4 regions of the Streptomyces sp. NPDC107454 genome follow, and region 4 is predicted to be linked to each of the others. Evidence: riboswitches for the same ligand, from Rfam matches in the RefSeq annotation. Region 4 holds a riboswitch; each other region holds the start of a gene.
What was found. A riboswitch is a leader RNA that binds a small molecule or an ion and turns the genes downstream of it on or off. The one in region 4 is predicted to bind cobalamin.
Positions count from the first base shown of each region.

Region 1: linked by a shared signal. The riboswitch ahead of ACZ69M_RS21825 (ribonucleoside-diphosphate reductase subunit alpha) and the one ahead of nicT (Nickel transporter NicT) in region 4 are both predicted to bind cobalamin.
Region 2: linked by a shared signal. The riboswitch ahead of ACZ69M_RS10635 (CbtB domain-containing protein) and the one ahead of nicT (Nickel transporter NicT) in region 4 are both predicted to bind cobalamin.
Region 3: linked by a shared signal. The riboswitch ahead of ACZ69M_RS40415 ((2Fe-2S) ferredoxin domain-containing protein) and the one ahead of nicT (Nickel transporter NicT) in region 4 are both predicted to bind cobalamin.

Region 1 is NZ_JBVJPA010000008.1:211,647-217,234, forward strand. Features, by position in the region: gene ACZ69M_RS21810 (DUF3311 domain-containing protein) at 1-228, shown strand, start outside; gene mctP (monocarboxylate uptake permease MctP) at 225-1,835, shown strand; gene ACZ69M_RS21820 (GNAT family N-acetyltransferase) at 2,056-2,562, shown strand; cobalamin riboswitch at 2,615-2,753, shown strand; gene ACZ69M_RS21825 (ribonucleoside-diphosphate reductase subunit alpha) at 2,874-5,273, shown strand; gene ACZ69M_RS21830 (ribonucleotide-diphosphate reductase subunit beta) at 5,273-5,588, shown strand, end outside.
Region 2 is NZ_JBVJPA010000004.1:94,259-99,846, reverse strand. Features, by position in the region: gene ACZ69M_RS10645 (hypothetical protein) at 1-538, opposite strand, end outside; gene ACZ69M_RS10640 (CbtA family protein) at 884-1,636, opposite strand; gene ACZ69M_RS10635 (CbtB domain-containing protein) at 1,660-1,881, opposite strand; cobalamin riboswitch at 1,917-2,065, opposite strand; gene ACZ69M_RS10630 (MFS transporter) at 2,185-3,495, opposite strand; gene ACZ69M_RS10625 (phytanoyl-CoA dioxygenase family protein) at 3,619-4,551, shown strand; gene ACZ69M_RS10620 (GNAT family N-acetyltransferase) at 4,538-5,588, opposite strand, start outside.
Region 3 is NZ_JBVJPA010000020.1:13,642-19,229, reverse strand. Features, by position in the region: gene ACZ69M_RS40425 (winged helix DNA-binding domain-containing protein) at 1-548, opposite strand, end outside; gene ACZ69M_RS40420 (magnesium and cobalt transport protein CorA) at 716-1,876, shown strand; gene ACZ69M_RS40415 ((2Fe-2S) ferredoxin domain-containing protein) at 2,302-2,694, opposite strand; cobalamin riboswitch at 2,817-2,993, opposite strand; gene ACZ69M_RS40410 (short-chain fatty acyl-CoA regulator family protein) at 3,008-4,405, opposite strand; gene aceA (isocitrate lyase) at 4,792-5,588, shown strand, end outside.
Region 4 is NZ_JBVJPA010000015.1:45,572-51,159, forward strand. Features, by position in the region: gene ACZ69M_RS34985 (YcnI family copper-binding membrane protein) at 462-1,205, opposite strand; gene ACZ69M_RS34990 (hypothetical protein) at 1,243-1,836, opposite strand; gene nicT (Nickel transporter NicT) at 1,999-3,090, opposite strand; cobalamin riboswitch at 3,119-3,328, opposite strand; gene ACZ69M_RS35000 (ArsR/SmtB family transcription factor) at 3,409-3,768, shown strand; partial or broken gene ACZ69M_RS35005 (CorA family divalent cation transporter) at 4,629-4,826, shown strand; gene ACZ69M_RS35010 (GNAT family N-acetyltransferase) at 4,945-5,544, shown strand.

The DNA of each region.
Region 1 (5,588 bases), on a different contig from region 4:
ACACCGATCCGGGTGGTCATCGCCCTGTGCCTGATCGCCCCGTTCGTGGCGATGCTGTGGGTCGGCTCCTACGCCAGGACCGACCCGGCGTTCATCGGCATCCCGTTCTTCTACTGGTACCAGATGCTGTGGGTGCTCGTGTCCACGGCGCTCACCGTGACCGCGTACCAGCTGTGGCAGCGTGACCAGCGCGCCCGCGCGTCCCAGGGCGGGGGTGCGGCGAAGTGAAGGACGGTGTGAACGGCGTCGCGCTCGGCGTCTTCATCTTCTTCTTCCTGGCCGTCACGGTCATGGGCTTCCTGGCCGCACGCTGGCGCAGGGCGGACGACGAGCACAGCCTCGACGAATGGGGCCTGGGCGGACGGTCGTTCGGCACCTGGGTCACCTGGTTCCTGCTCGGCGGCGACCTCTACACGGCGTACACCTTCGTCGCCGTACCGGCGGCGATCTACGCGGCGGGCGCGGCCGGCTTCTTCGCCGTTCCGTACACGATCCTCGTCTACCCGCTGATCTTCACGTTCCTCCCCCGCCTGTGGTCGGTCTCCCACAAGCACGGGTACGTGACGACCTCGGACTTCGTGCGCGGGCGCTTCGGTTCGAAGGGCCTGTCCCTCGCCGTGGCCGTGACCGGCATCCTCGCGACCATGCCGTACATCGCGCTCCAGCTGGTCGGCATCCAGGCCGTCCTGGACGTGATGGGCGTGGGCGGCGGCGAGAACACCAACTGGTTCGTGAAGGACCTTCCGCTCCTCATCGCGTTCGGCGTGCTGGCCGCGTACACCTACTCCTCGGGGCTGCGCGCCCCCGCCCTGATCGCGTTCGTGAAGGACACCCTGATCTACATCGTGATCGCGGTGGCCATCATCTACATCCCGATCAAGCTGGGCGGGTTCGACGAGATCTTCAAGGCGGCGAGCGACAAGTACACGGCGGCGGGGGCGGGCGGGCTCGTGCCCGCCGAAGCGGGCCAGTGGACCTACGCCACGCTCGCGCTCGGATCGGCGCTCGCGCTGTTCATGTACCCGCACTCGATCACGGCGACGCTCTCCAGCCGCAGCCGTGAGGTGATCCGCCGCAACACCACGATCCTTCCTCTCTACTCCCTGATGCTGGGGCTGCTCGCCCTGCTCGGGTTCATGGCGATCGCGGCCGGGGTCAAGGTCACCAACGGCCAACTCGCCATCCCCCAGCTCTTCGAGAACATGTTCCCGGACTGGTTCGCGGGGGTGGCCTTCGCGGCGATCGGCATCGGAGCGCTCGTGCCGGCGGCCATCATGTCCATCGCGGCCGCGAACCTCTTCACCCGCAACATCTACAAGGACTTCATCAAGCCGGACGCGACGCCGCAGCAGGAGACCAGGGTCTCCAAGCTGGTGTCGCTGCTGGTGAAGGTGGGCGCGCTGGTCTTCGTCCTGACGATGGACAAGACGGTCGCGATCAACTTCCAGCTCCTGGGCGGCATCTGGATCCTCCAGACCTTCCCGGCGCTGGTCGGTGGCCTGTTCACCCGCTGGTTCCACCGCTGGGCGCTGCTCGGGGGCTGGGCGGTGGGCATGCTGTACGGCACGCTCGCCGCGTACGGGGTCGCCTCTCCGACCCAGAAGCACTTCGGCGGCAGCTCGAAGGAGATCCCGGGCATCGGGGAGATCGGCTACATCGGTCTGACGGCCTTCGTCATGAACGTCGTGGTCAGCGTCGTCCTCACCTTCGCCCTCCGCGCCTTCAACGCGCCGGACGGCGTCGACGAGACGTCTCCGGAGGACTACACGGCGGATGCGGGGGACGCGGGCGTCGTGACGGAACTGCCTCCGGCCACGGCGGGTTCCACCCACTGAGCCCGGGGCTGCGCCCCCGGACCTCCGGTGGGTTCTTCGGCTGCGGGCCCGGTGGGGGCTTCTCGCGCAGTTCCCCGCGTCCCTAAAGGCCCGGGGCGCGGGGAACTGCGCGCCAAGCCCCCACGCACCCGCAGCCGCGCAACCGCACCAACAACCCCCCACGGGCCGTCGGACATAAATCCGGCGGCCCGTTCCCGCGTCCTGTTGCACACTCACCGGCATGGACATCCGCATCAGACACGCCCACCCCCACGAATACGACCGCATCGGCGAGATCACCGCACAGGCCTACCTCGGCGACGGCCTGCTCGACTTCGGGGAGAACGACGAGTACCTCGGCGAACTGCGAGACGTGGCGAAACGAGCCACCGCCGCGGAGGTCCTCGTCGCCGTGGACCACGACCGCATCCTCGGCGCCGTGACCTTCGTACCGCGTGGCGGCCCCATGGCCGACATAGCCCGCCCCGGCGAAGCCGAGATCCGTATGCTCGCCGTCGCACGCGAGTCCCGCGGCCGAGGTGCCGGCGAGACCCTCGTCCGCGCCTGCGTCGACCACGCACGCGCCACCGCGGGCTGCGTACGCGTCGTGCTCTCCACCCAGCGCACCATGCATGCCGCCCACCGCATCTACGAACGCCTCGGCTTCACCCGCACCCCCGACCGCGACTGGAACCCCCTCCCGGAGCTCGACGACATCACTCTCCTCACCTACGAGTTGACACTCTGACACCGGCACGACACAACATCTGGTGGTGTCACCGCAGCCCGGCACAAGATGTATGCTCATGCTCGCTGTCGCCGCAGGGGAATCCGGTGCAAATCCGGAACTGTCCCGCAACGGTGTACTTGTACGTGTTCGCACACTCGCGCCCATGTACTCGCGTCAGTCCGAGGACCTGCCGACAGCGCGCCCGGCCATCCGGCCCGGGTGCATGACGTCCGGGCCTCGCGGAATGGGCCGGTGGACGCGACGCCGCGTGCGCTCGTGAGCTGCCCTGCCCTCCGCCAGGCCCCGTGCCGAGCGAGGGAGAGCCCCAAGTGACCATCGCGCCAGCCGACCCGGCTTCAGCTACCGCTTTCGCACAGCAGGAGCGGAAGCAGGTCCCGGTGGAGACGGACGGTCCCGGTACCACTCTGCTGCGTACCCTGACCGACCTCACCGCCGACCTCCCCGGCGCCGACCCCGGCCGGGTCGCCGCCGCCACGCTGCGCGGCCGGTCCGCGCACGCGGACGACACGGAGCTGCGCGAACTGGCCACCGAGGCGGCCGCGGGCCTCATCTCCGAGGACCCCGTCTACTCCCGGCTGGCGGCCAGACTGCTGACGATCAGCATCGCGGCGGAGGCCGCCTCGCAGGGCGTCACGTCCTTCTCCGGGTCGATCGCCGCGGGTCACCGCGAGGGCCTGATCGCCGACCGCACGGCGGAGTTCGTCCGGCTGCACACGGCCCGGCTGGACGCGCTGATCGACATCGACGGCGACGACCGCTTCGGCTACTTCGGCCTGCGCACCCTGCACAGCCGCTATCTGCTCCGGCACCCGATCACCCGCAAGGTCATCGAGACGCCCCAGCACTTCATGCTGCGCGTGGCGTCGGGCCTGGCCGAGGACGACACGAACCGGGCCCTGGACGAGGTCGCGGCGCTCTACGGGCTCATGAGCCGTCTCGACTACCTCCCCTCCTCCCCCACGCTGTTCAACTCCGGTACGCGGCACCCGCAGATGTCGTCCTGCTACCTCCTCGACTCCCCGCTGGACGAGCTGGACTCCCTCTACGACCGCTACCACCAGGTGGCCCGCCTCTCGAAGCACGCGGGCGGCATCGGTCTTTCGTACTCCCGGATCCGTTCGCGCGGTTCGCTGATCCGCGGTACGAACGGGCACTCAAACGGAATCGTCCCGTTCCTGAAGACCCTCGACGCCTCGGTCGCCGCGGTGAACCAGGGCGGCCGGCGCAAGGGCGCGGCCGCGGTCTACCTGGAGACCTGGCACTCCGACATCGAGGAGTTCCTGGAGCTGCGCGACAACACCGGTGAGGACGCCCGCCGTACGCACAACCTGAACCTCGCGCACTGGATCCCGGACGAGTTCATGCGCCGGGTCGACGCCGACGGGCAGTGGTCCCTCTTCTCGCCCTCCGACGTGCCCGAGCTGGTCGACCTGTGGGGCGACGAGTTCGACGCGGCGTACCGCGGGGCGGAGGCGGCCGGCCTCGCCAGGAAGACCATCCCGGCCCGTGACCTCTACGGCCGCATGATGCGCACCCTCGCGCAGACCGGCAACGGCTGGATGACCTTCAAGGACGCCGCCAACCGCACCGCCAACCAGACGGCGGAGCCGGGCCACACCGTCCACTCCTCGAACCTCTGCACCGAGATCCTGGAGGTCACGGACGACGGGGAGACGGCGGTCTGCAACCTCGGCTCGGTCAACCTCGGCGCCTTCGTGGTCGACGGGGACATCGACTGGGAGCGGCTGGACGAGACGGTCCGTACCGCCGTCACCTTCCTCGACCGTGTCGTCGACATCAACTTCTACCCGACCGAGCAGGCCGGCCGGTCGAACGCGAAGTGGCGGCCCGTCGGCCTCGGCGCGATGGGTCTGCAGGACGTCTTCTTCAAGCTGCGCGTCCCCTTCGACTCCCCGCAGGCCAAGGCCCTCTCCACCCGGATCGCCGAACGGATCATGCTCGCCGCGTACGAGGCCTCGGCCGACCTCGCGGAGCGCAGCGGCCCGCTCCCGGCCTGGGAGAAGACCCGTACGGCCCGTGGCGTCCTGCACCCCGACCACTACGGCGTGGAGCTGACCTGGCCGGAGCGCTGGGCGGCCCTGCGGGAGCGTATCGCCGCAGTCGGCATGCGCAACTCCCTCCTCCTCGCCATCGCGCCCACCGCCACCATCGCGTCCATCGCGGGTGTGTACGAGTGCATCGAGCCTCAGGTGTCCAACCTGTTCAAGCGCGAGACGCTCTCCGGTGAGTTCCTCCAGGTCAACTCCTACCTGGTGGACGAGCTGAAGAAGCTCGGCGTGTGGGACGCGCAGACCCGCGAGGCGCTGCGCGAGTCCAACGGTTCGGTGCAGGGCTTCACTTGGGTCCCGCAGGACGTCCGCGACCTGTACCGCACGGCCTGGGAGATCCCGCAGCGCGGCCTGATCGACATGGCTGCCGCCCGCACCCCGTTCCTGGACCAGGCCCAGTCCCTGAACCTCTTCCTGGAGACGCCGACGATCGGCAAGCTCTCCTCGATGTACGCGTACGCCTGGAAGTCGGGCCTGAAGACGACGTACTACCTGCGCTCCCGCCCGGCGACCCGTATCGCCCGTGCCGCCCAGGCGCAGGCCCAGCCCGAGAAGACCATCCCCGTGCAGGCGATCCCCGACGAGGACGCCGTCGCCTGCTCCCTTGAGAACCCCGAGTCCTGCGAGGCCTGCCAGTAATGAGCTCCACCGAGAAGAACCTGCTCGACCCGGGCTTCGAACTCACCCTCCGCCCCATGCGCTACCCGGACTTCTACGAGCGCTACCGGGACGCCATCAAGAACACCTGGACCGTGGAGGAGGTCGACCTCCACTCGGACGTGGCCGACCTCGCGAAGCTCTCGCAGGGTGAGCAGCACATGATCGGCCGGCTGGTCGCGTTCTTCGCGACGGGCGACTCGATCGTGTCGAACAACCTCGTGCTGACCCTCTACAAGCACATCAACTCCCCCGAGGCGCGCCTGTATCTCTCCAGGCAGCTGTTCGAGGAAGCGG
Region 2 (5,588 bases), on a different contig from region 4:
CTCCGTTCCACGCCGCTATGAGGTGGTAGGGGGTGACGACGTTGTCGGGCTCGTAGGGCACGGGGCCGTGTCCCTCCCCCGTCTTCCCGTCGTAGGTGATGTCATCGCCGTACAGGTCGATCTGGCCGTAGCAGTCCGGCGTCTTCACGGAGAGCTTCTGCCAGGTCCGCTTCGCGTCGTCCGTACCGGCGACGTCGTCGGCGGTGAGGTAGACCGTGGCCTTGTCGACCAGGCTCTGGTGTCCGGAGACGTACCAGTTCGGCCCTTCGGTTGTGTATTCGGCGAGGGAAACGGGGTACTTGCAGCCCTCCCCGACGGTCTGGCCGGGAGCCAGCCGGACCTGGACGCTGCCGGGAACGGTGTCCCATTGGTGGAAACCGCCCTGCGAGGTCCAGTCGGCGCCCACGACGTTTCCGTCGGCGCCGACGATGCGGTACTGGACCGTGGCGGACTCGCACGCCCCGGCGGTCGTGGCACTGGCCACCCCCGCGCAGAGCAGGGGCACGGCGGAGGTGGCGAATGCGGTTGCGGCGAGCACAGCCAGAGTTCTGGAGTGTTGCGAACGCGACAAGATGAGCCTCTGTGAAATCGAAAGTGTGGGAGGTGATGACGCGCGAGTGACCGACGCGGACGGCAGAACCGGATGACCCGACGCAAGAACCGGCGGCAGGCATGCCGCCCAGGCCACTCGTGTCGCTTCGCTCACTTCAGACGCGGCGAAGCGAGCTGGATTCTTCCAACCTTTAACAACTCCCGTCAATTCTTCACCGGTTGACCACTTCCTCCACGGAACACACCTTCGAGGGCAGGGGACTTACGAGACCGTGGAAACGCGAGAGGCCCCCGGAGGGTTCCGGGGGCCTCACTCGTGCGGTGGGTGGTGTCAGCTGGGGACGGCGACCCGTCCGCTCGCGGCGGCCTTCACCGGCTTGGGATTCAGCAACCGCTCGGCCAACTCGCCGAAGACCAGGCCGAATCCGCCCCACAGCACGGTCTGGATGGCCAGTGCGGAGAGACGGAACCGCCACAGCAGGGTGGCCGGGAAGTCCTTCGGCACCTCATTGATGACCGGCAGGAACGCGTACGCCAGACCGATCACGACGGCGAAGGCGGCCACCGCGCCGACGGTGGCGTACCAGGTGCCGATCCTGGGTGCCAGCCGCTTGCCCAGGATGGTGGCGGCGATCGCGAGGAGCACGCTGAGCACCATCATCAGGAAGTACAGGGTGGTCCGCTTGCCGATGGTGTCGGGGTTGCCGACCGACGGCGGGTTGGCCGGGTACTTCAGGAACGGCACGACGTACACGGCCAGCAACGCGCAGCCGGACAGCAGCAGCGCGGTCGCCCGCGGGCTGAAGCGGCCGACGCGGCCGAGCGCGAAGGCGAAGGCGAGCGCGGCGATGCCGCCGAAAGCGACGCCGTAGACCAGGACGCCGGTAGCAAGACCGGCGGTGGACTGCAGAGAGCGGGAGACGATCTCCATCTCGTGCTCGTGGGAGTGGGCTTCCTCGAAGCTGATCGCGCTGTCGACGTTCGGCTCACCGAGGAAGTAGGCGGCAACCAGGGCGAGCAGGCCGGCACCGAGGCCGGCCAGCATGCCCCGCACGAGCAGATTTCTTACCGTTGCGGAGTTCATGGCAGTGCTGCGGGTCCCCTCGGTCAGTGGCAGGGGAAGCCGAGAAGGTGACGGGCGTCGTGTACCCACTCATGGACGTCCGAGCCGGAGACGACGGAGGTGGCGCCCTGTTCGGCACCGACGAAGTACAGCAGGACGAGCATCAGAATGCCGAAGAAGACCGCCCACGGAGCAATCGCCTTGAGCGGCAGCTTCGCGGGAACGACAGGGGTGGTGGTTGTCGGCTGGGCGACGGTCTGCGCCATGGCAGGACCTCCTCGGGAGTTCGCGTCCCATCTCGGTGGTGCACTGGACGACGGCTACGGGTCTGACTCACAAGAGGTCCCAGCGGGCTGGAGCCTCTCGTTCACAGTGGCGCGACCGTGCCGGTTTCCCACCGGCTTCCGTCTTGCCGTCATCGATATCGCACCGACCGTACCGCGTGTCGGGTGCGGGGCCAAGACCGCGCCACCTGGCGTGATCTTCCTCTCGCACCAGGTGGCCGGTCCCCTGTGAACAGCGGGTCAGCGGTGGCGGAACCAAGCTGAGTTCGGGCCCTGGCCTCGCTCTCAGACCGAGGGGGACCGGTCCGCGTCCTGGGGCTCGGGCGTGTCCGCCGTACGACCGAGCTTCTGTGCCTCCTCCAGCGTGCGAGCCCCGCGGAGAGGGGAGAACGTGAGCCAGAAGGAGACAACGAGGTAGGAGATCCCGACGGCCCACAGGGCCGTACCGGGTGACAGGGCGTCGGCCAGGGCGCCGCCGACGAGGGCCCCCAGGGGCAGCGTTCCCAGGGCGACAAGGCGGTAGCTCGCGGTCACCGCGCCGATCTGGTGCTCCGGCGGAATCGCCTGCCGCAGGCTGACGGCGAACACGTTGAACAGTGCGACGCCGAAGCCGTTCACCATCATGGCGACCGACGCGAGCACCGCGACGTATCCACCGACCTGGCTGACGGCGGGTACGAGCAGCAGACCCACCGCGGCCAGCACCGCGCCCAGGGCCAGCACACCGCCGACGGCCCACCGTTGGGTGAGCCGAGTGGCGCAGAGCGAACCGATCAGGGCCCCCACACTGCCGATGCCGGTGATCACGCCCACGACGGTGCCGCTCATGTCGAGATCACGGACGGCGAACACCAGGAAGACGGTCAGGAAGGCCTTCTCGTGCAGGTTCGACAGGCCGGCCTGAACGCACAGGTCCCGGATCGGGCGCAGGGACCACGTGTAGCGGAGCCCGGAGCCGATCGCCTTCAGCGCCGACTCACGTGGCTGTTCGGGGGCCTTGACGCCGCGCAGCAGCAGACCGCTCACCGCGGCACCGGAGGCGCACGCGGCGGCCACCGTCAGGGTCGGTGACACCCCCAACTGGCCGACGAGGAAGCCGGCCGCGGCGGGACCGGCGAGGGTGCTGACCGAATACGTCGCCTGGTGCAGGCCGTTGGCCGCGGCGATGGAGTTCAACGGCAGGAGCCTGGGCAGCGTGGACTGGTAGGCGACTTCGTAGAAGACGGTGGCGATACCGATCACGGCGGCGGCGACGACAAGTTGGCCGAAGTTCAGCCCGTCGGCCGCCTGGAACGCGGCGAGCACCGCAAGCGCGGCGCCCTGGGCGACACTCGCGGTGACGAGGGTGCGGCGCGGCGGATACCGGTCGACCATGACACCGGCGATCAGCGAGAGCACCACGACGGGGACGAACTGCACCGCCGAGACGAGTCCCACGCCCGTGCCGTCGGCGTGGAGATAGGTGACCGCGATCAAGGGTAGGAGAAAACTGGTCAGCTGTCCGCCGAAATGCGCCGAGGTTTCTCCGAGCCAGATGTTGCGGAAGTCTTTGTTGTCCGCGATCAGGATTCGAATATCCTTGTCGAATATGGCCACCGCAACCCCCGGTCAAGTCTTCATGAAAAAAATCACGGCAACGCTAGCATGGCGCACCGTGGTCCGCTAGCGTGCGGGTGGATGTCGTTGTTGCACCCCATTCACGGTAACAGGAGTCGCGGAATGTACGACCATTCAGGACTTACCGCCGAGGAAGTCGAACTGCTCCCGTCCGAGGAAGATGTCCGGCTTTACTCGGAGCGTGGCTGGTATTTGTCCGAGAAGCTGCTCACCGACGCCGAAGTGGACGCCCTGACCGACGCGAGCGAGCGCTACTACGCTGGTCAGCGCGATCGGGAGCTTCCGACACGACCGGACCGGCTGGCCGACTGGACCCCCGCCGACGGAGATGTCCAACGCAACAACGACTACATCCACTACCAAGACGAAACGATGAGGAAAATCCTGAGGAAACCCATCGTCGGGGCGGTGGCCGCCCGCTTGGCGCAGACGCCTGGAATACGCGTCTTCCAGGCCACGCTGATCTACAAGCCGCCCATCGCCGAGGAGAAGTCGAACATTGTCTCCTGGCACTTCGACAAGTATTTCTGGCCCACCTGCTCCTCGGACGAAATGCTCACCGCCTTCATTCCGTTCCACGACTGCACCGAGGAGTCGGGCACGATCACCATGGTGAATGGAAGCCACCGCTGGCAGCATCGGCACGGCGCCGCCCGGCCGGTCGGTGATCCGCGGGACGTGGGGCGCGACTATCTCCTGAACGGAGACGCGGAGCGAAACGGCGCCGTGGCCGAGAAGGTTCCGGTGCACATTCCCAAGGGACACATGACCTTCCACCACTGCCTTCTCTACCACGGCAGCGGCGCCAACCGCAGTCCGCGGCCGCGCCGGGCCATCTCGTTCCATCTCCAGGACGGGACGAACGCCTACCGCGACCACACCCTGTCCGACGGCCGGCAGGAGCCCTACAAACACGACTTCCTGGTCCGCAGGACTCCCGCCGGGCAACCGGACTACTCCGACCCGGAGTTCTGCCCGGTGCTGTGGCCCGTCCGCGAGCCCGACGGCCCGGAGGCCTCCCTCACAGGGCAGTGACGCGGGTCAGATCCCACTCCTCCTCGCTCATGCCGGCGCCCGCCTCTTCACGGACCGCGTCGGCGAGAGCCTGGTCCGCCACCGTGTCCCGTCGCAGTCCGGCGGGCGCGGTGGCCGGCAGGGGAACGACGGCCGCCCACAGGGGGTGCAGCGAGGCCCCCCGGTGAACCTTGGCCTTCAGGGCGGAGGGCCCGAGATGGAGCGTGGTCATCGCGTTGCGTTCCATGTGGTGGAGCGGTTCGTAGTACACGGCGTTGAAGTACTCGTAGGCGTTGCGCGTCCGCTCGTAGTCGAAGCCGGCCACCCGGGCGTAGAAGGTGTTCCGCCAGGCGAAGCACAGGCTGGCGCCGACCAGTTCCCCCTTCTCGTCGACACAGCGGAACACGGTGCTCAGGTCGTCAAGGCAGTTTGCCTGGACGGTGAGGAACGTGTGGATCTCAGCGAGGTCGAGGGAGGCGTTGTACCGGTCCATGGTCTGGGCGACCAGTGGCGCGAACTCATCGACGCACGCGGACAACGGAGCCGTCTCCACGTGCAGCCCGGAGTCCGTGAAGCGCCGGATCTCGTACTCGCGCTTGCGGACGTTGCGACCGAGCAGCTCACGGTAGGACTCGAAAGTGCCGCCGTCGTTGTGCACGACGGCCTCCGCGGCGCGCAGCTGCGCCCGCACCCCGAACCGGCTCGCGAGCAGCCGCAGACTGTCGGTGGTGAGGAAGTCGAAGAGCAGCGCGTCGCAGCCGAGCGCCGCGGCCCTCTCGGCGGCACCGGCGACCAGGGCGTCGAGTGCCTCCCCTGCCGTTCCGGGGTCCTTCGGCAGCAGAAACTCGTTGTGGTAGCCGGTGCGGGTACCGAGTCTGAGCACGGCGCGGCCCTCGGACACATCCGGCAGGGGCGGTGCGTTCTCCGCCGGGAAGTCGTAGTACGGCGTCCCGGCGAGGAGTTGGCCGTCGGCCTCGACCGTGAGGTAACCCGGGGTGGCGAACTCGGGCCGCTCCTGACCCCGCAGCCAGGCATGGCTCTGGTAGAAGCAACTGCCC
Region 3 (5,588 bases), on a different contig from region 4:
TCCTCACGCAGCTGTTTCATCGTGCGCGGCTCGGCCTCCACCAGTTCCCGGGCGATCACGGCGAGCCGGTCCAGGTCGACACCCGCGAGCCCCTTGCGGAAGGTGTTCAGCTCCCGGTCGCGGGCCCCCTGCACGAGCGGTCGCAGGGTGAGGGCGTCGTCGGCGGTGTGGGTGTGGATGGTGGAGCGCAGGGTCACGATGCGGACGACGGCACGGTCCTCCATGGCCGTCGACAGCTCCTCGGGCCGGAACCCTTCCAGTCGGGCGGCGAGGGCGTGGTACGGCGGCTTCACGTTCTGCGCCTGAAGACCCACGAGGTGCCGGACGGCGTCCGTGACGCCATGCCCGGCGGAGCGGTGCAGGAGGAGCTGGCGGGCGAGGGTCGCACGGTTGAGGGCGCGGGGGTCGAGTACGGGTGCGGGGTGGGCGCCGATACCGCGCCTCCTGGCCCCACCCCCACCGCCCACCTTCCCGCTCCCGCTCCCGCTCCCGCTGGCGCTGCCGTCCACGCCGCTCGTCTTCGTCTTCGCCGTCGCCCTCGTCGTCATGCCGTGCACGCTAACGGGGCTTGCGGACACCTTCTGTCCGCAAGCCGTGGGGCCCTCCACGGGCACGCCCGCCCGGACGGTACGCCCACTGCCCGCCCGCGACATTTGACCCGTATATCCTTCTCCGTGATCACAGCGACGTACCTGCGACTTGGGAGGCAGCCGCAATGTCCGAGCGACGCCCCCGTCCGACCGCCAAGAACGGCAGAAAGCCCGTCTGGCGACGCGCCCTGAACCCGCCGGCCGCGACCGGCGTGACACCGCCGGCGCCGCGCGCCGACCCGCCGGAGCCGGAACCCGCCGTCGCCGACAGCGTCGTACAGGCGGCCCTGTACCGCGACGGCGTACGGGTCTCGACCCCCACCTCCCTGGCCGACACCTTCCGAGAGCTGCGCGACCAGCCGTCCGGCATGGCATGGATCGGCCTGGCCCGCCCCACGGAGGCCGAACTCCTCTCCCTGGCGGCCGAGTTCGACCTGCATCCACTCGCCGTCGAGGACGCGATGGAGGCACACCAGCGTCCGAAGCTGGAGCGCTACGGCGACACGCTCTTCGTCGTCCTGAGCGCGGCCCGCTATCTGGACGCGGCCGAGGAGGTCTACTTCGGCGAACTGCACGTCTTCGTGGGCCCAGACTTCGTGATCACCGTCCGGCACGGCGCGGCACCGGACCTGTCGGCGGTGCGCCGCCGCATGGAGGACACCCCGGAGCTGCTGAAACTCGGCCCCGAGGCCGTCCTCTACGCGATCCTCGACTCCGTGGTCGACGGCTACGTCCCCGTCGTCACCGGCGTCCAGAACGACATCGACGAGATCGAGACCGAGGTCTTCCGCGGCGACCCCGAGGTGTCCCGCCGCATCTACGAACTCTCCCGCGAAATGGTCGAGTTCCAGCGCGCCACCCGCCCGCTGGTCGGCATGCTGCACGGCCTGATGGCGGGTTTCGCCAAGTACGGCACCGAAGAGGAACTCCAGCGCTACCTCCGCGACGTCGCCGACCACGTCACCCACACCAGCGAACGCGTCGACGGCTTCCGCCAGGCCCTCACCGACATCCTCACCGTCAACGCCACCCTCGTCACCCAGCAGCAGAACGCCGAGATGCGCGCACTGGCGGAGGCGGGCTTCGAGCAGAACGAGGAGATCAAGAAGATCTCTTCGTGGGCGGCGATTCTGTTTGCTCCCACACTGGTTGGAACTATTTACGGCATGAACTTTGAGAACATGCCGGAGCTGGGATGGCACTTCGGATACCCCTTTGCGATCGGCCTGATGGGGGTGGTTTGCGCGAGTTTGTACGTGATTTTCAAGCGGCGGGACTGGCTCTAGCCCCTCGCACTACGCTCAGTTCCTGTTCACACTTTGCTCACGCATCTACTGCGGATCGAGCGAGGATCGGCCGTGGGGAGTCCCTGGGGAGAGGTGATGCGGGTGATCTCCTCATCCAGCCTCATCTGAGCCTCTGACCTGGTCTTTCGAGCACTCTTCAACGCTGGGGAGAATCTGGGGAGAATTGAATGACACTCTCCCCTTCCACCCCGACGCAATACCCTGGCGGGCTCCCCTACTCGCCGATTTCTGCCGAACTGACTACCCCTACGACACATCACAGACAGTGACGACAATGTGCTGTCTCGCCGCCCACATCATGAGGCGGACCACGTTCACCTTGCCCACGCCCACGGAGTCGACGTCGAGTGACGATCGGTATCCGAGAGAGCTCCGTAGAAACGTCAATCGGTCTGGATGCGCGCTCATCGCGCCCTGCGCGGCGGGGTGAAGGCGTAGAGATCGAGGATGTCGGGGCAGGGAGCGATACCGGGGCCGCCGGCCTGTACCCAGGCGGCGACGTCCTCGGTGGCGTCGGGGTCGTTGACGAGGCCGAGCCAGACCGGGCGGGCGCCTGCGGCACGGGCGGCGGCCGAGGGCTGGACGACGATCACGTTGGCGTGTTCGCACACGTCGAGACAGTCCGAGACACGCACGGGAACCTCCTCGGCCAGGCGTGCCACCTGCCGGTCGTGGTCCACGCCGGTGACTTTCGGGGTCCCGCAGCAGCAGTCCCGGCAGACCACGACCCGGCACGGCGCCGGGGCTGCGGGAGGGTGCGGGGCACGTCCGTCTTCTTCAGATCGCCGTCGAGGCATTGATCGTCACCCTCCTCTCAGAGGGAGACACGTAGCGGATCGCGGGGGCGCGGAGGTGCACGGGCATGCCTCGGGGGTCGGGGCTCGTACGCGGAGCCTGGCCTACGGACGTCCCTCCGCGCCGGAGCGCGAAGGTGCCAGCAGGTTTTCGGACTCGGGTTCGTCCGGCCGGGGCGCCTTCCCGGTCTCCCAGTGGCTCGCGTGCCCCGCCCGTCCCCCTCACCGCTGCGCGTCAGTTCCGGATTCGCACCGGATTCCCTGGCCTCGGGTGTGGCTCGACTGGCCTGATGAGGCTATCAAGTCCGTCGTACGGTCAGACCGTGCGATCGGTCACCGGGTACGGCACGAACGTGCTGCTGTTCTGGTCGATCCGCAGGGGCCGGCCGAGCGGCGGCGCGCCCCGCTGGGGGCAGTCGAGGCGTTCGCAGACGCGGCAGCCCATGCCGATGGGGGTGGCGGCTGAGGCGCTGGTGAGGTCGAGGCCGTCGGCGTAGACCAGGCGGTGGGCGTGGCGGATCTCGCAGCCGAGGCCGATGGCGAAGGTCTTGCCGGGTTCGCCCCAGCCGCCGCGGTGCCGGGTGATCGCGCGGGCCGTCCACAAGTACCGCTGCCCGTCGGGCATTTCGGCGATCTGGACGTGGATGCGGCCGGGGGCGGCGAACGCCTCGTAGACGTTCCAGAGCGGGCAGGTGCCGCCCGCCCGGGAGAAGTGGAAGCCGGTCGCGGACTGCCGCTTGGACATGTTGCCAGCGCGGTCGACCCGGACGAAGGAGAAGGGAACTCCGCGCAGCCGCGGGCGTTGGAGGGTGCTCAGGCGGTGGCAGACGGTCTCGTAGCCGAGGCCGTAATGGTCGGTGAGGCGTTCGATGTCGTAGCGCGCCTCTTCGGCCGCCGTGTGGAAGGCGGTGTACGGGAGGATCATCGCGGCGGCGAAGTAGTTGGCGATGCCGATGCGGGCCAGGGCGTGGGTGGGGGTGCCGGGTTCGAAGTCCTCGGCGGCCTGGCGGTCGAGTTCGTCGCCGTATTCGAGCAGGGCGAGCTGGGTGGCCATGCGGAAGGCGCGCTGGCCGGGGCGGAGCCGGGTGGACAGGTGGAGGGTGCGGGTCGGCTCGTCGAAGTGGTGAAGGCGTTCGCCGGGTTCGGCGGTCAGCCGGACGCCATGGCGGTCGGTGAGGCGGGTGGCCAGGACGCGGAGGACATCGCCGGGGCGGATACCGATGTCGCGGGCGAGGTCCTCCGCGGCGAGGTCGGTGTCGTGGAGGTAGTTCTGGCGGCGGTAGAAGAAGTCGCGGATCTCCTCGTGCGGCGAGCGCGGCTGGTCCGGGTCCGTGCCCCGGCTGTCGGCAAGGTGTTCGGCGAGGCGCTGGTTGCGGCGGCCGAGGTCGACCAGGACCTGGGCGACGCCGGGCAGCCGGGCCGCGAGGTCGGCGAGGTCGGCGGCGGAGACGCGGGCCTCGGCGAGTTCCCCGGCCAGTGCCTCACGGAGGTCCGCCACCAGCCGGGTGGTGTCGCGTGCGGAGAAGAAGCCGGGGTCGACGCCGAACGCTTCGGTCAGGCGCAGCAGGACGGGCACGGTCAGCGGGCGGGAGTCGTGCTCCATCTGATTGAGATAGCTCGGCGAGATCGCGAGGACCCGGGCGAGCTCGGCCTGGCTCATCCCGCGTTCCTCGCGCAGACGGCGCAGCCGGGCGCCCGCGTATGTCTTGCTCACCGCGATCCTCCCAGTCCGTGATGCGGTCAGCGTACGTGATCGACCGATCCTGCGACCCTTCGCAAACTTGGCAAAAGAGCGGTTGAAGATTCGCAGAAGTTGGCATGCATCCACGCTTGATGGCACTCAGTGCCAATGTCAGAGTTTCAGTGCGGCCCGCCGGACCCCGGCGATCACCGCTCGGAGCCGGGGCGCAATTCATGTCCTGACGTCGGCGATCCCGGCGAGGACAGCGGTCCTTCGCGGCAGCGTTGCTCACCTCCGCACAGCACCGGGTGGCGGGCCGCACTCCAGCTTCACTCCGGCTATACGACACACAGTGCCACCCCTGCTCTCCGGGACAGGGTGCTTGGCAGACGCAACAGACCGAGGAGACGGTGACAGTCATGGCAGCAGAAGCGAGGACCCAGGCGGCCGAGGAACTCGCCCGGCGCTGGGCCACCGACCCGCGCTGGCAGGGCATCGAGCGCACCTACGGCGCCGAGGACGTCGTACGGCTCTCCGGAAGTGTCCGCGAGGAGGCGACCCTGGCCCGGCGCGGCGCCGACCGGCTGTGGCGCCAGCTGCACGAGCAGGACTACATCCACGCGCTCGGTGCCCTGACCGGCGGCCAGGCGGTGCAGCAGGTCAAGGCCGGTCTGCAGGCCATCTACCTGTCCGGGTGGCAGGTCGCCGCCGACGCCAACCAGGCCGGGCACACCTACCCGGACCAGAGCCTCTACCCGGCCAACTCCGTCCCACAGGTGGTCCGCCGCATCAACAACGCGCTGCTGCGCGCCGACCAGATCGCCACCGCCGAGGACGCCGGGGACACGACGGACTGGCTGGCGCCGATCGTCGCCGACGCGGAGGCCGGCTTCGGCGGCCCGCTCAACGCCTTCGAGCTGACCAAGGCGATGATCGCGGCGGGCGCGGCCGGCATCCACTACGAGGACCAGCTCGCTTCCGAGAAGAAGTGCGGCCACCTCGGCGGCAAGGTCCTGGTGCCGACCTCACAGCACATCCGCACCCTCAACGCGGCCCGGCTCGCCGCCGACATCGCCGATGTCCCGACCGTCATCATCGCCCGTACGGATGCCCTGGCCGCCAACCTGATCACCAGCGACGTCGACGAGCGCGACGCCGAGTTCGTGACCGGCGAGCGCACGGCGGAGGGCTTCTACCGGGTCCGCAACGGCATGGC
Region 4 (5,588 bases):
GCTGCAGTAGTCGAGTCGGCAGGACGTCGAGTTCCGGGATTCAATCGTGACGTGTGTCACATCCGCGACGGGGGGAGACAGTCCGCAGGAACGAACGATGCCGGGGCCGGCCAGCCACACCGCCGGGGCCGAGGCCACCTGCCCTCGGCCTCGGTACGCGCCCAGGAGCAGCGCTGCCGGATTGCGGGCGGTGTGGGGCCCGCACCCGAAGGAAGGCGTGGCACCTTGTAGCCTCTGCGCCCAATCCAGCCTCCTCCGCGACAACTTCGGGGCCGCTTCCACGAACGGGCAGGCAGGAAGGCGCGCCCGGCGCGACCTTTGATGTCGGCCGGACCAGGGCGCCGATCGCCGCGGCGGTCCCCCCGTCGGCGGCCGGGTGTGCGCGCGGCATACGAGAGGCGGCTGTCGCTCTGACGGGCGGGTGCCCTGCCGACGACTCGCCGCCGGCAGGGCAGGTCACCTCACTCGGGCCGGGAACCAGCGGAGCGCCCGCGCACCAGGGCGAAGGCCGCCGCGGCCAGGCCCAGCACGCCCACCACCAGCCCGGCGATCCCGAGTCCACGTGCGGTGGAGTCACTGCTGGCCGCGGTTGTTCCGGAGGCGTCGGAAGCCTTCGCAGTCGAGGCGGAGGCGCTCGGTGCGGCGCCCTCGTCCGTCGCTCCCTTGGCCGTCAGCTTGAGGACCGGCGCCGGGTTCTCCGGCTCTTTGCCGCCGCTCTCGGCCTCCTCGATCCAGCGGACGACCTTGCCGTCGGAGTAGGTCTGGAGGGCCTTGAAGGTGAGCTGGTCGGTGTCCTCCGGCAGCTGGCCGAAGGCGACATCGAAGTCTTCGTAGTGCCCCGGTTCGATCTTCCCGCCGGTCCAGGTGATCTCGGACACGGCGTCGGTGATGGTGCCGTCGTCGGTCTTGACGGGCGTCTTGAGCTTCGTGTTCGTCACCTTGGCGGTCCAGCCGTCCCGCGGGGAGACGAGAACGCCGAGGACGGGGTGGTCGGTGGGCAGGAAGACCTGCACTTCGGTGGTGCTCGCGGTGTCCTCCTCGTCGGGGACCCGGAAGGTCAGAACGCCGTCGGTGGCGCCCTTGGCGTAGCTCTCGGGGTGGACGGTGACGTGGGCCGAGGCGATGCCCGCGGCGGTGAGGACGCCGACGGCGGCCAGGGTGGTGACCGCGGCGGCGCGGCGCAGGGTGGTGCTTGCTCGGGACATGGGTGGGCGATCTCCGTACGGGGAAGGTGTGTCAGGGTCAGATGGGGTACGGAGTCCCCGGCGGCCCGCGTCGCGGCATCGCGTGCCGGAGCAGCGGACGTCCGGGCGGCCGTGAGCCGTCGGCGCGCCGCCGCAGTCGTACGGCATCGAGCGCGTCCGGCACCAGCCGTGCCCCGCCGCTCACCCGCCACCAGGCCGGCAGGCCCGGTACCAGCGCGGCGGCCCGGCGCAACAGCGACCACAGCGCGGCCTCTCCGCGCCGCAGCCACCAGGTCAGCACCAGGGCTGCCGCGACGTGCGCGGCGGTGGCATGTGGGGTGACCGCGTGAGTGTGGGACATGCGCATGCCGTGCATGACCATAGTGGCGTGCGGGCGCGCTGCCTCGAACCCGAGGTGCAGCCCGCCCTGGGTGGTGAACGTCCCGGCGCCGATGGCCGCAGATGACCGCTCTCGGCCGCCCAGCAGACACCCGGCCCCGAAGACCGGCACGAACCCGGCGGCCTGCACCCACACCGGGGGCGCCGCGCCCGTGGCCAGCGCGTGACCCCCGGCGGCAAGCAGCACGCAGAGCGCGGCGAACACCGCCGCGCGCAGGCTCCGTACCGCCGGGGACACGCTCACACCCCGCATGCTGTCATGGGGAGAGCGGGCCCCGCTCCCCGCCCGCGCACGAGCACCACTGCCGCCTCCTGCCCCGCCGAGCTCGGCCTCCTCTCATGAGCCGGACGCGGACACCGTCCGGTTCACGGCTCTCACCCACGGACCGAGACAGCGAGGTTCCGCCGTCCGCGGTCAGCCGCCGTCTGCAAGACGGTCCGCCCATCGCTGCTCGACCCTGGCCAGCCGCCAGTACGCCAACGCCGCCGCCCAGACGACCACGAACAGGCCGACGATGAGGTAACCGACGTTGTCCAGGTCCAGGCCGGCGATCCAACCGGTCACGGCATCGCGCAGATCGAGCTTCTCGTGCAGCACCCCGACCAGTTCGATGGTGCCGATGAGGAAGGCGACCGCGATGGACAGGCCGGTGATGGTGAGGTTGTAGAACACCTTGCGCACCGGGTTCGAGAACGCCCACTGGTAGGCGAAGTTCATGAAGGTGCCGTCGAGCGTGTCGAACAGGCTCATCCCCGCGGCGAACAGCAGCGGCAGGCACAGGATCGCGTACCACGGCAGTCCGGCCGCGGCGCCGCTGCCCGCCATCACCATCAGGGTGACCTCAGTGGCGGTGTCGAACCCGAGGCCGAACAGGAAGCCGAGCGGGAACATCTGCCCGGGCCGCGTGATCGACTTGGTGAAGCGGCCCAGGACACGGTTCATCAGCCCCCGCGAGTCCAGGTGCTGTTCGAGGGCGGCCTCGTCGTACGTACCGGAGCGCATCGCCCGGAAGACCCGCAGGATGCCGGCGAGCGCCACGAGATTGAGGGCGGCGATGAGATAGAGGAAGGTCCCGGAGACGGTCGTGCCGACGACACCGAGGGTCTGGTGGGTGCGGGAGTCGTCGTTGAGCAGCGTGCCGGCGAGCTGTGCGCCTCCCGCGACCAGGGCGGCCATGACGACCACCACACTGGAGTGGCCGAGTGCGAACCAGAACCCGACCGACACCGGCCGCTTGCCGTCGGCCATCAGCTTGCGGGTGGTGTTGTCGATCGCGGCGATGTGATCGGCGTCGAACGCGTGCCGCATGCCGAGCGTGTACGCGGTCACCCCGAGGCCGACCCCGAACGCCTTGGAGCCGACCTCGTAGTGCCCGGGGGCGACGAGCAGGAACAGGACGCCGAACGCCACTACGTGCAGCGCGGCGATCACCGCCAGGAGCCCGGCGGTACGGACGGTGTCCTCGCGTCGCCAGCGAAAGGTGGTGGGCACGGTGGGCAGGGTCATACGGTCACGCTCCAGCACCTCGTGGATCACTTCGTGAAGTGCCGTGGCCGGTCTCCTGGCTTACGGGTGTGTGCGTGTCCGTCCCGGCCTTCCCGTCCGCCGGGCGGCGGACAGTGACCATGCACAACTGGGACGGAAACTCCCCGATCACAGTGGCGAGGGCCGCTCCGGCCTGAACCCCTCGAACCTCGAAGGGCTGTCACCGGTCTTCCCGAACACCACGGCCCGCCCACCGTAGGGGGGACCACTCATCACTGCATAGCTGCGCAGCCGCGCAGGTATGCAAGATCACATCCGGCTACCTGCGAGGATGTCCCCATGCACCTCGTCCCCGCCGAGCGGGCCGACCGCCGCACCATCGACGGCCACCGGGTCTGCGATGCCATCGCGGCCATCGGCGAGCCCGGCCATGTCCGCGCCTGGGCCGAGCGGTTCTCCCTGCTCTCCGACCCCGGACGCCTGGCCCTCCTCATGACCCTGCACCGGGCAGGCCCCCTCGCCGTCTCGGACCTCGCGATCGCGACCGGCATGAACGACCCCGCCGTGTCCCAGGCCCTGCGGCTGCTGCGCGCCGCCGGTGTCGTGGCGGGCGAGAAGGACGGGCGGGTGGTCCGCTACCGGATCGTCGACCCGATCGCCGCCGCCCTGTTGAGTCACTGCGTCCCCGAGGACAGCTGAGCCGGGCGGGCGATCCGGCCGAGCCGTCGGCCCTGAGGCCGGCTATGGCACCGTGACCGTCAACGCAGGGACCCACCAGGTCCTTGACCTCCCAGGTGGTCCCAAACGGCGCCACCGTAGCCAGCAAAAACGCCCTATCTCCTCATCGGATGCCCGCAGCGTGCTTGAAGGCGGCTGTCCGCTCCTTCTCTTCCTTCTCTGCGGCAGTCTTGCCTATGTCCGTGCAGAGTGCGCCGCAGTGCCATGGCGACGTCGGGTGCGGGCCGTAGCCGTACCGCATAGCCGAGTGCATTGACGCTGATGACGGTCGCTTCGCGGAGCACAGGAGCGATCTCGTCAACGAGATTGAGGGGAACGCTGTCGGACGTGCTTGTGAGTAGCGCCGCGACGATCGGGCCGACGCGCTCGATGGCGCCTTGGCCCTTGGAAAGGGCCGCGAGGGGTACCTTCCACAAGGGCGCGGGATCGGGACCTACTCCACTGACAACCGGAGCCCATGCCGAGGCCACACGGACCACCGGCGCCTGCCGCACAAGTCGTCTTCCGGCGTCACGCCCTTTGAGATGTACATCGAGTTCGGCTGTGGCGAAGCCGCCCATCGACCAGCACGCAGTCAGAGGGCGCGGGTCCGTCGATAACGTACTGTGCGCAGGGACCCCTGCACCGCAAACAACACAACACCGTCTCCTGCACTCTGCGACGAGCCGCTCCTCTGGGGAGAATCTGGGGAGTTTGAGCGGCCCTGGGGAGCGCGTGGGGAGAATCGACTGCACAACGCGGCATGAGCCCGAAAGGCCGCGAAAGACACGTCGACGCAGGTCATAGACAGCGAATGCGGCATCGCCGCAGGTCAGCGCCCCCAGGTAGACGACTTCAAGAAGATCTCTTCCTGGGCGGCGATCCTCTTCGCCCCGACCCTCGTCGGCACGATCTACGGCATGAACTTCAGGGAGATGCCGGAGTTGCACTGGGTGCTCGGATACCCCTTCGCAATCGCCCTGATGGCGGTCGTATGCACCAGTTTGTACTTCATTTTCAAGCGGAAGGACTGGCTCTGAGTAACCGGCTGCCGAAGGCTGGGCCGGGGACTCATCCGGTCGTGAAGGTCAGGGTCGGCTGCGACCCGGACCAGATGCTGTTCAAGCCGACCGGGCGCGGTTGTTCGGGCAGGACGGTATGCGGGCCAAGGCGGTGTTCAGCGCCCGCACCGGGGTGGCGGGGTGCGGAGCGTGGTGGGTGTGGGGCCGCGTTGCGGTGATGACGGCGGCGGCCGGACGACCGCACAATGCGCGGGTGGACAACAACGTCGTCATCCGTCCGGTCGTCTCCGATGAACTGGACGTCGTCGCTGAACTCCGATGGCAGTGGGTCCTGGAGAACCAAGACGCTCCCGTCACCGGGCGCGCGGAGTTCGTGGGGCATTTCGTCACGTGGGCGAGGGAGAACACGTCGTCGCATCGCTGCATGGTCGTGGTCCGCGATGAGGTGATCATCGGCATGGCCTGGCTGGCGGTCCTCCCGCGGGTGCCCAGCCCGCGTGCCCTGCAGCGGGCATCGGGCGACCTGCAGTGCGTGTATGTCGTTCCCGGCGAACGCGATGGCGGCCTGGGCGGCCGGCTCATCGACGCGGTCCTGGATCGCGCTCGGGAGCTCGGGCTCGAACGCGTCACCGTGCACTCCAGCCCCCGCGCGGTCCCGGCCTACTCCCGCCACGGTTTCGAATCATCGCCCCGTCTGCTTCACGCCCGTGTCGCCCGCGCCACCTCCTATCCGTGATGCCTACCGAGAGGCTGCTTCGCCCCGTCAGCCCTCGGCCGGTG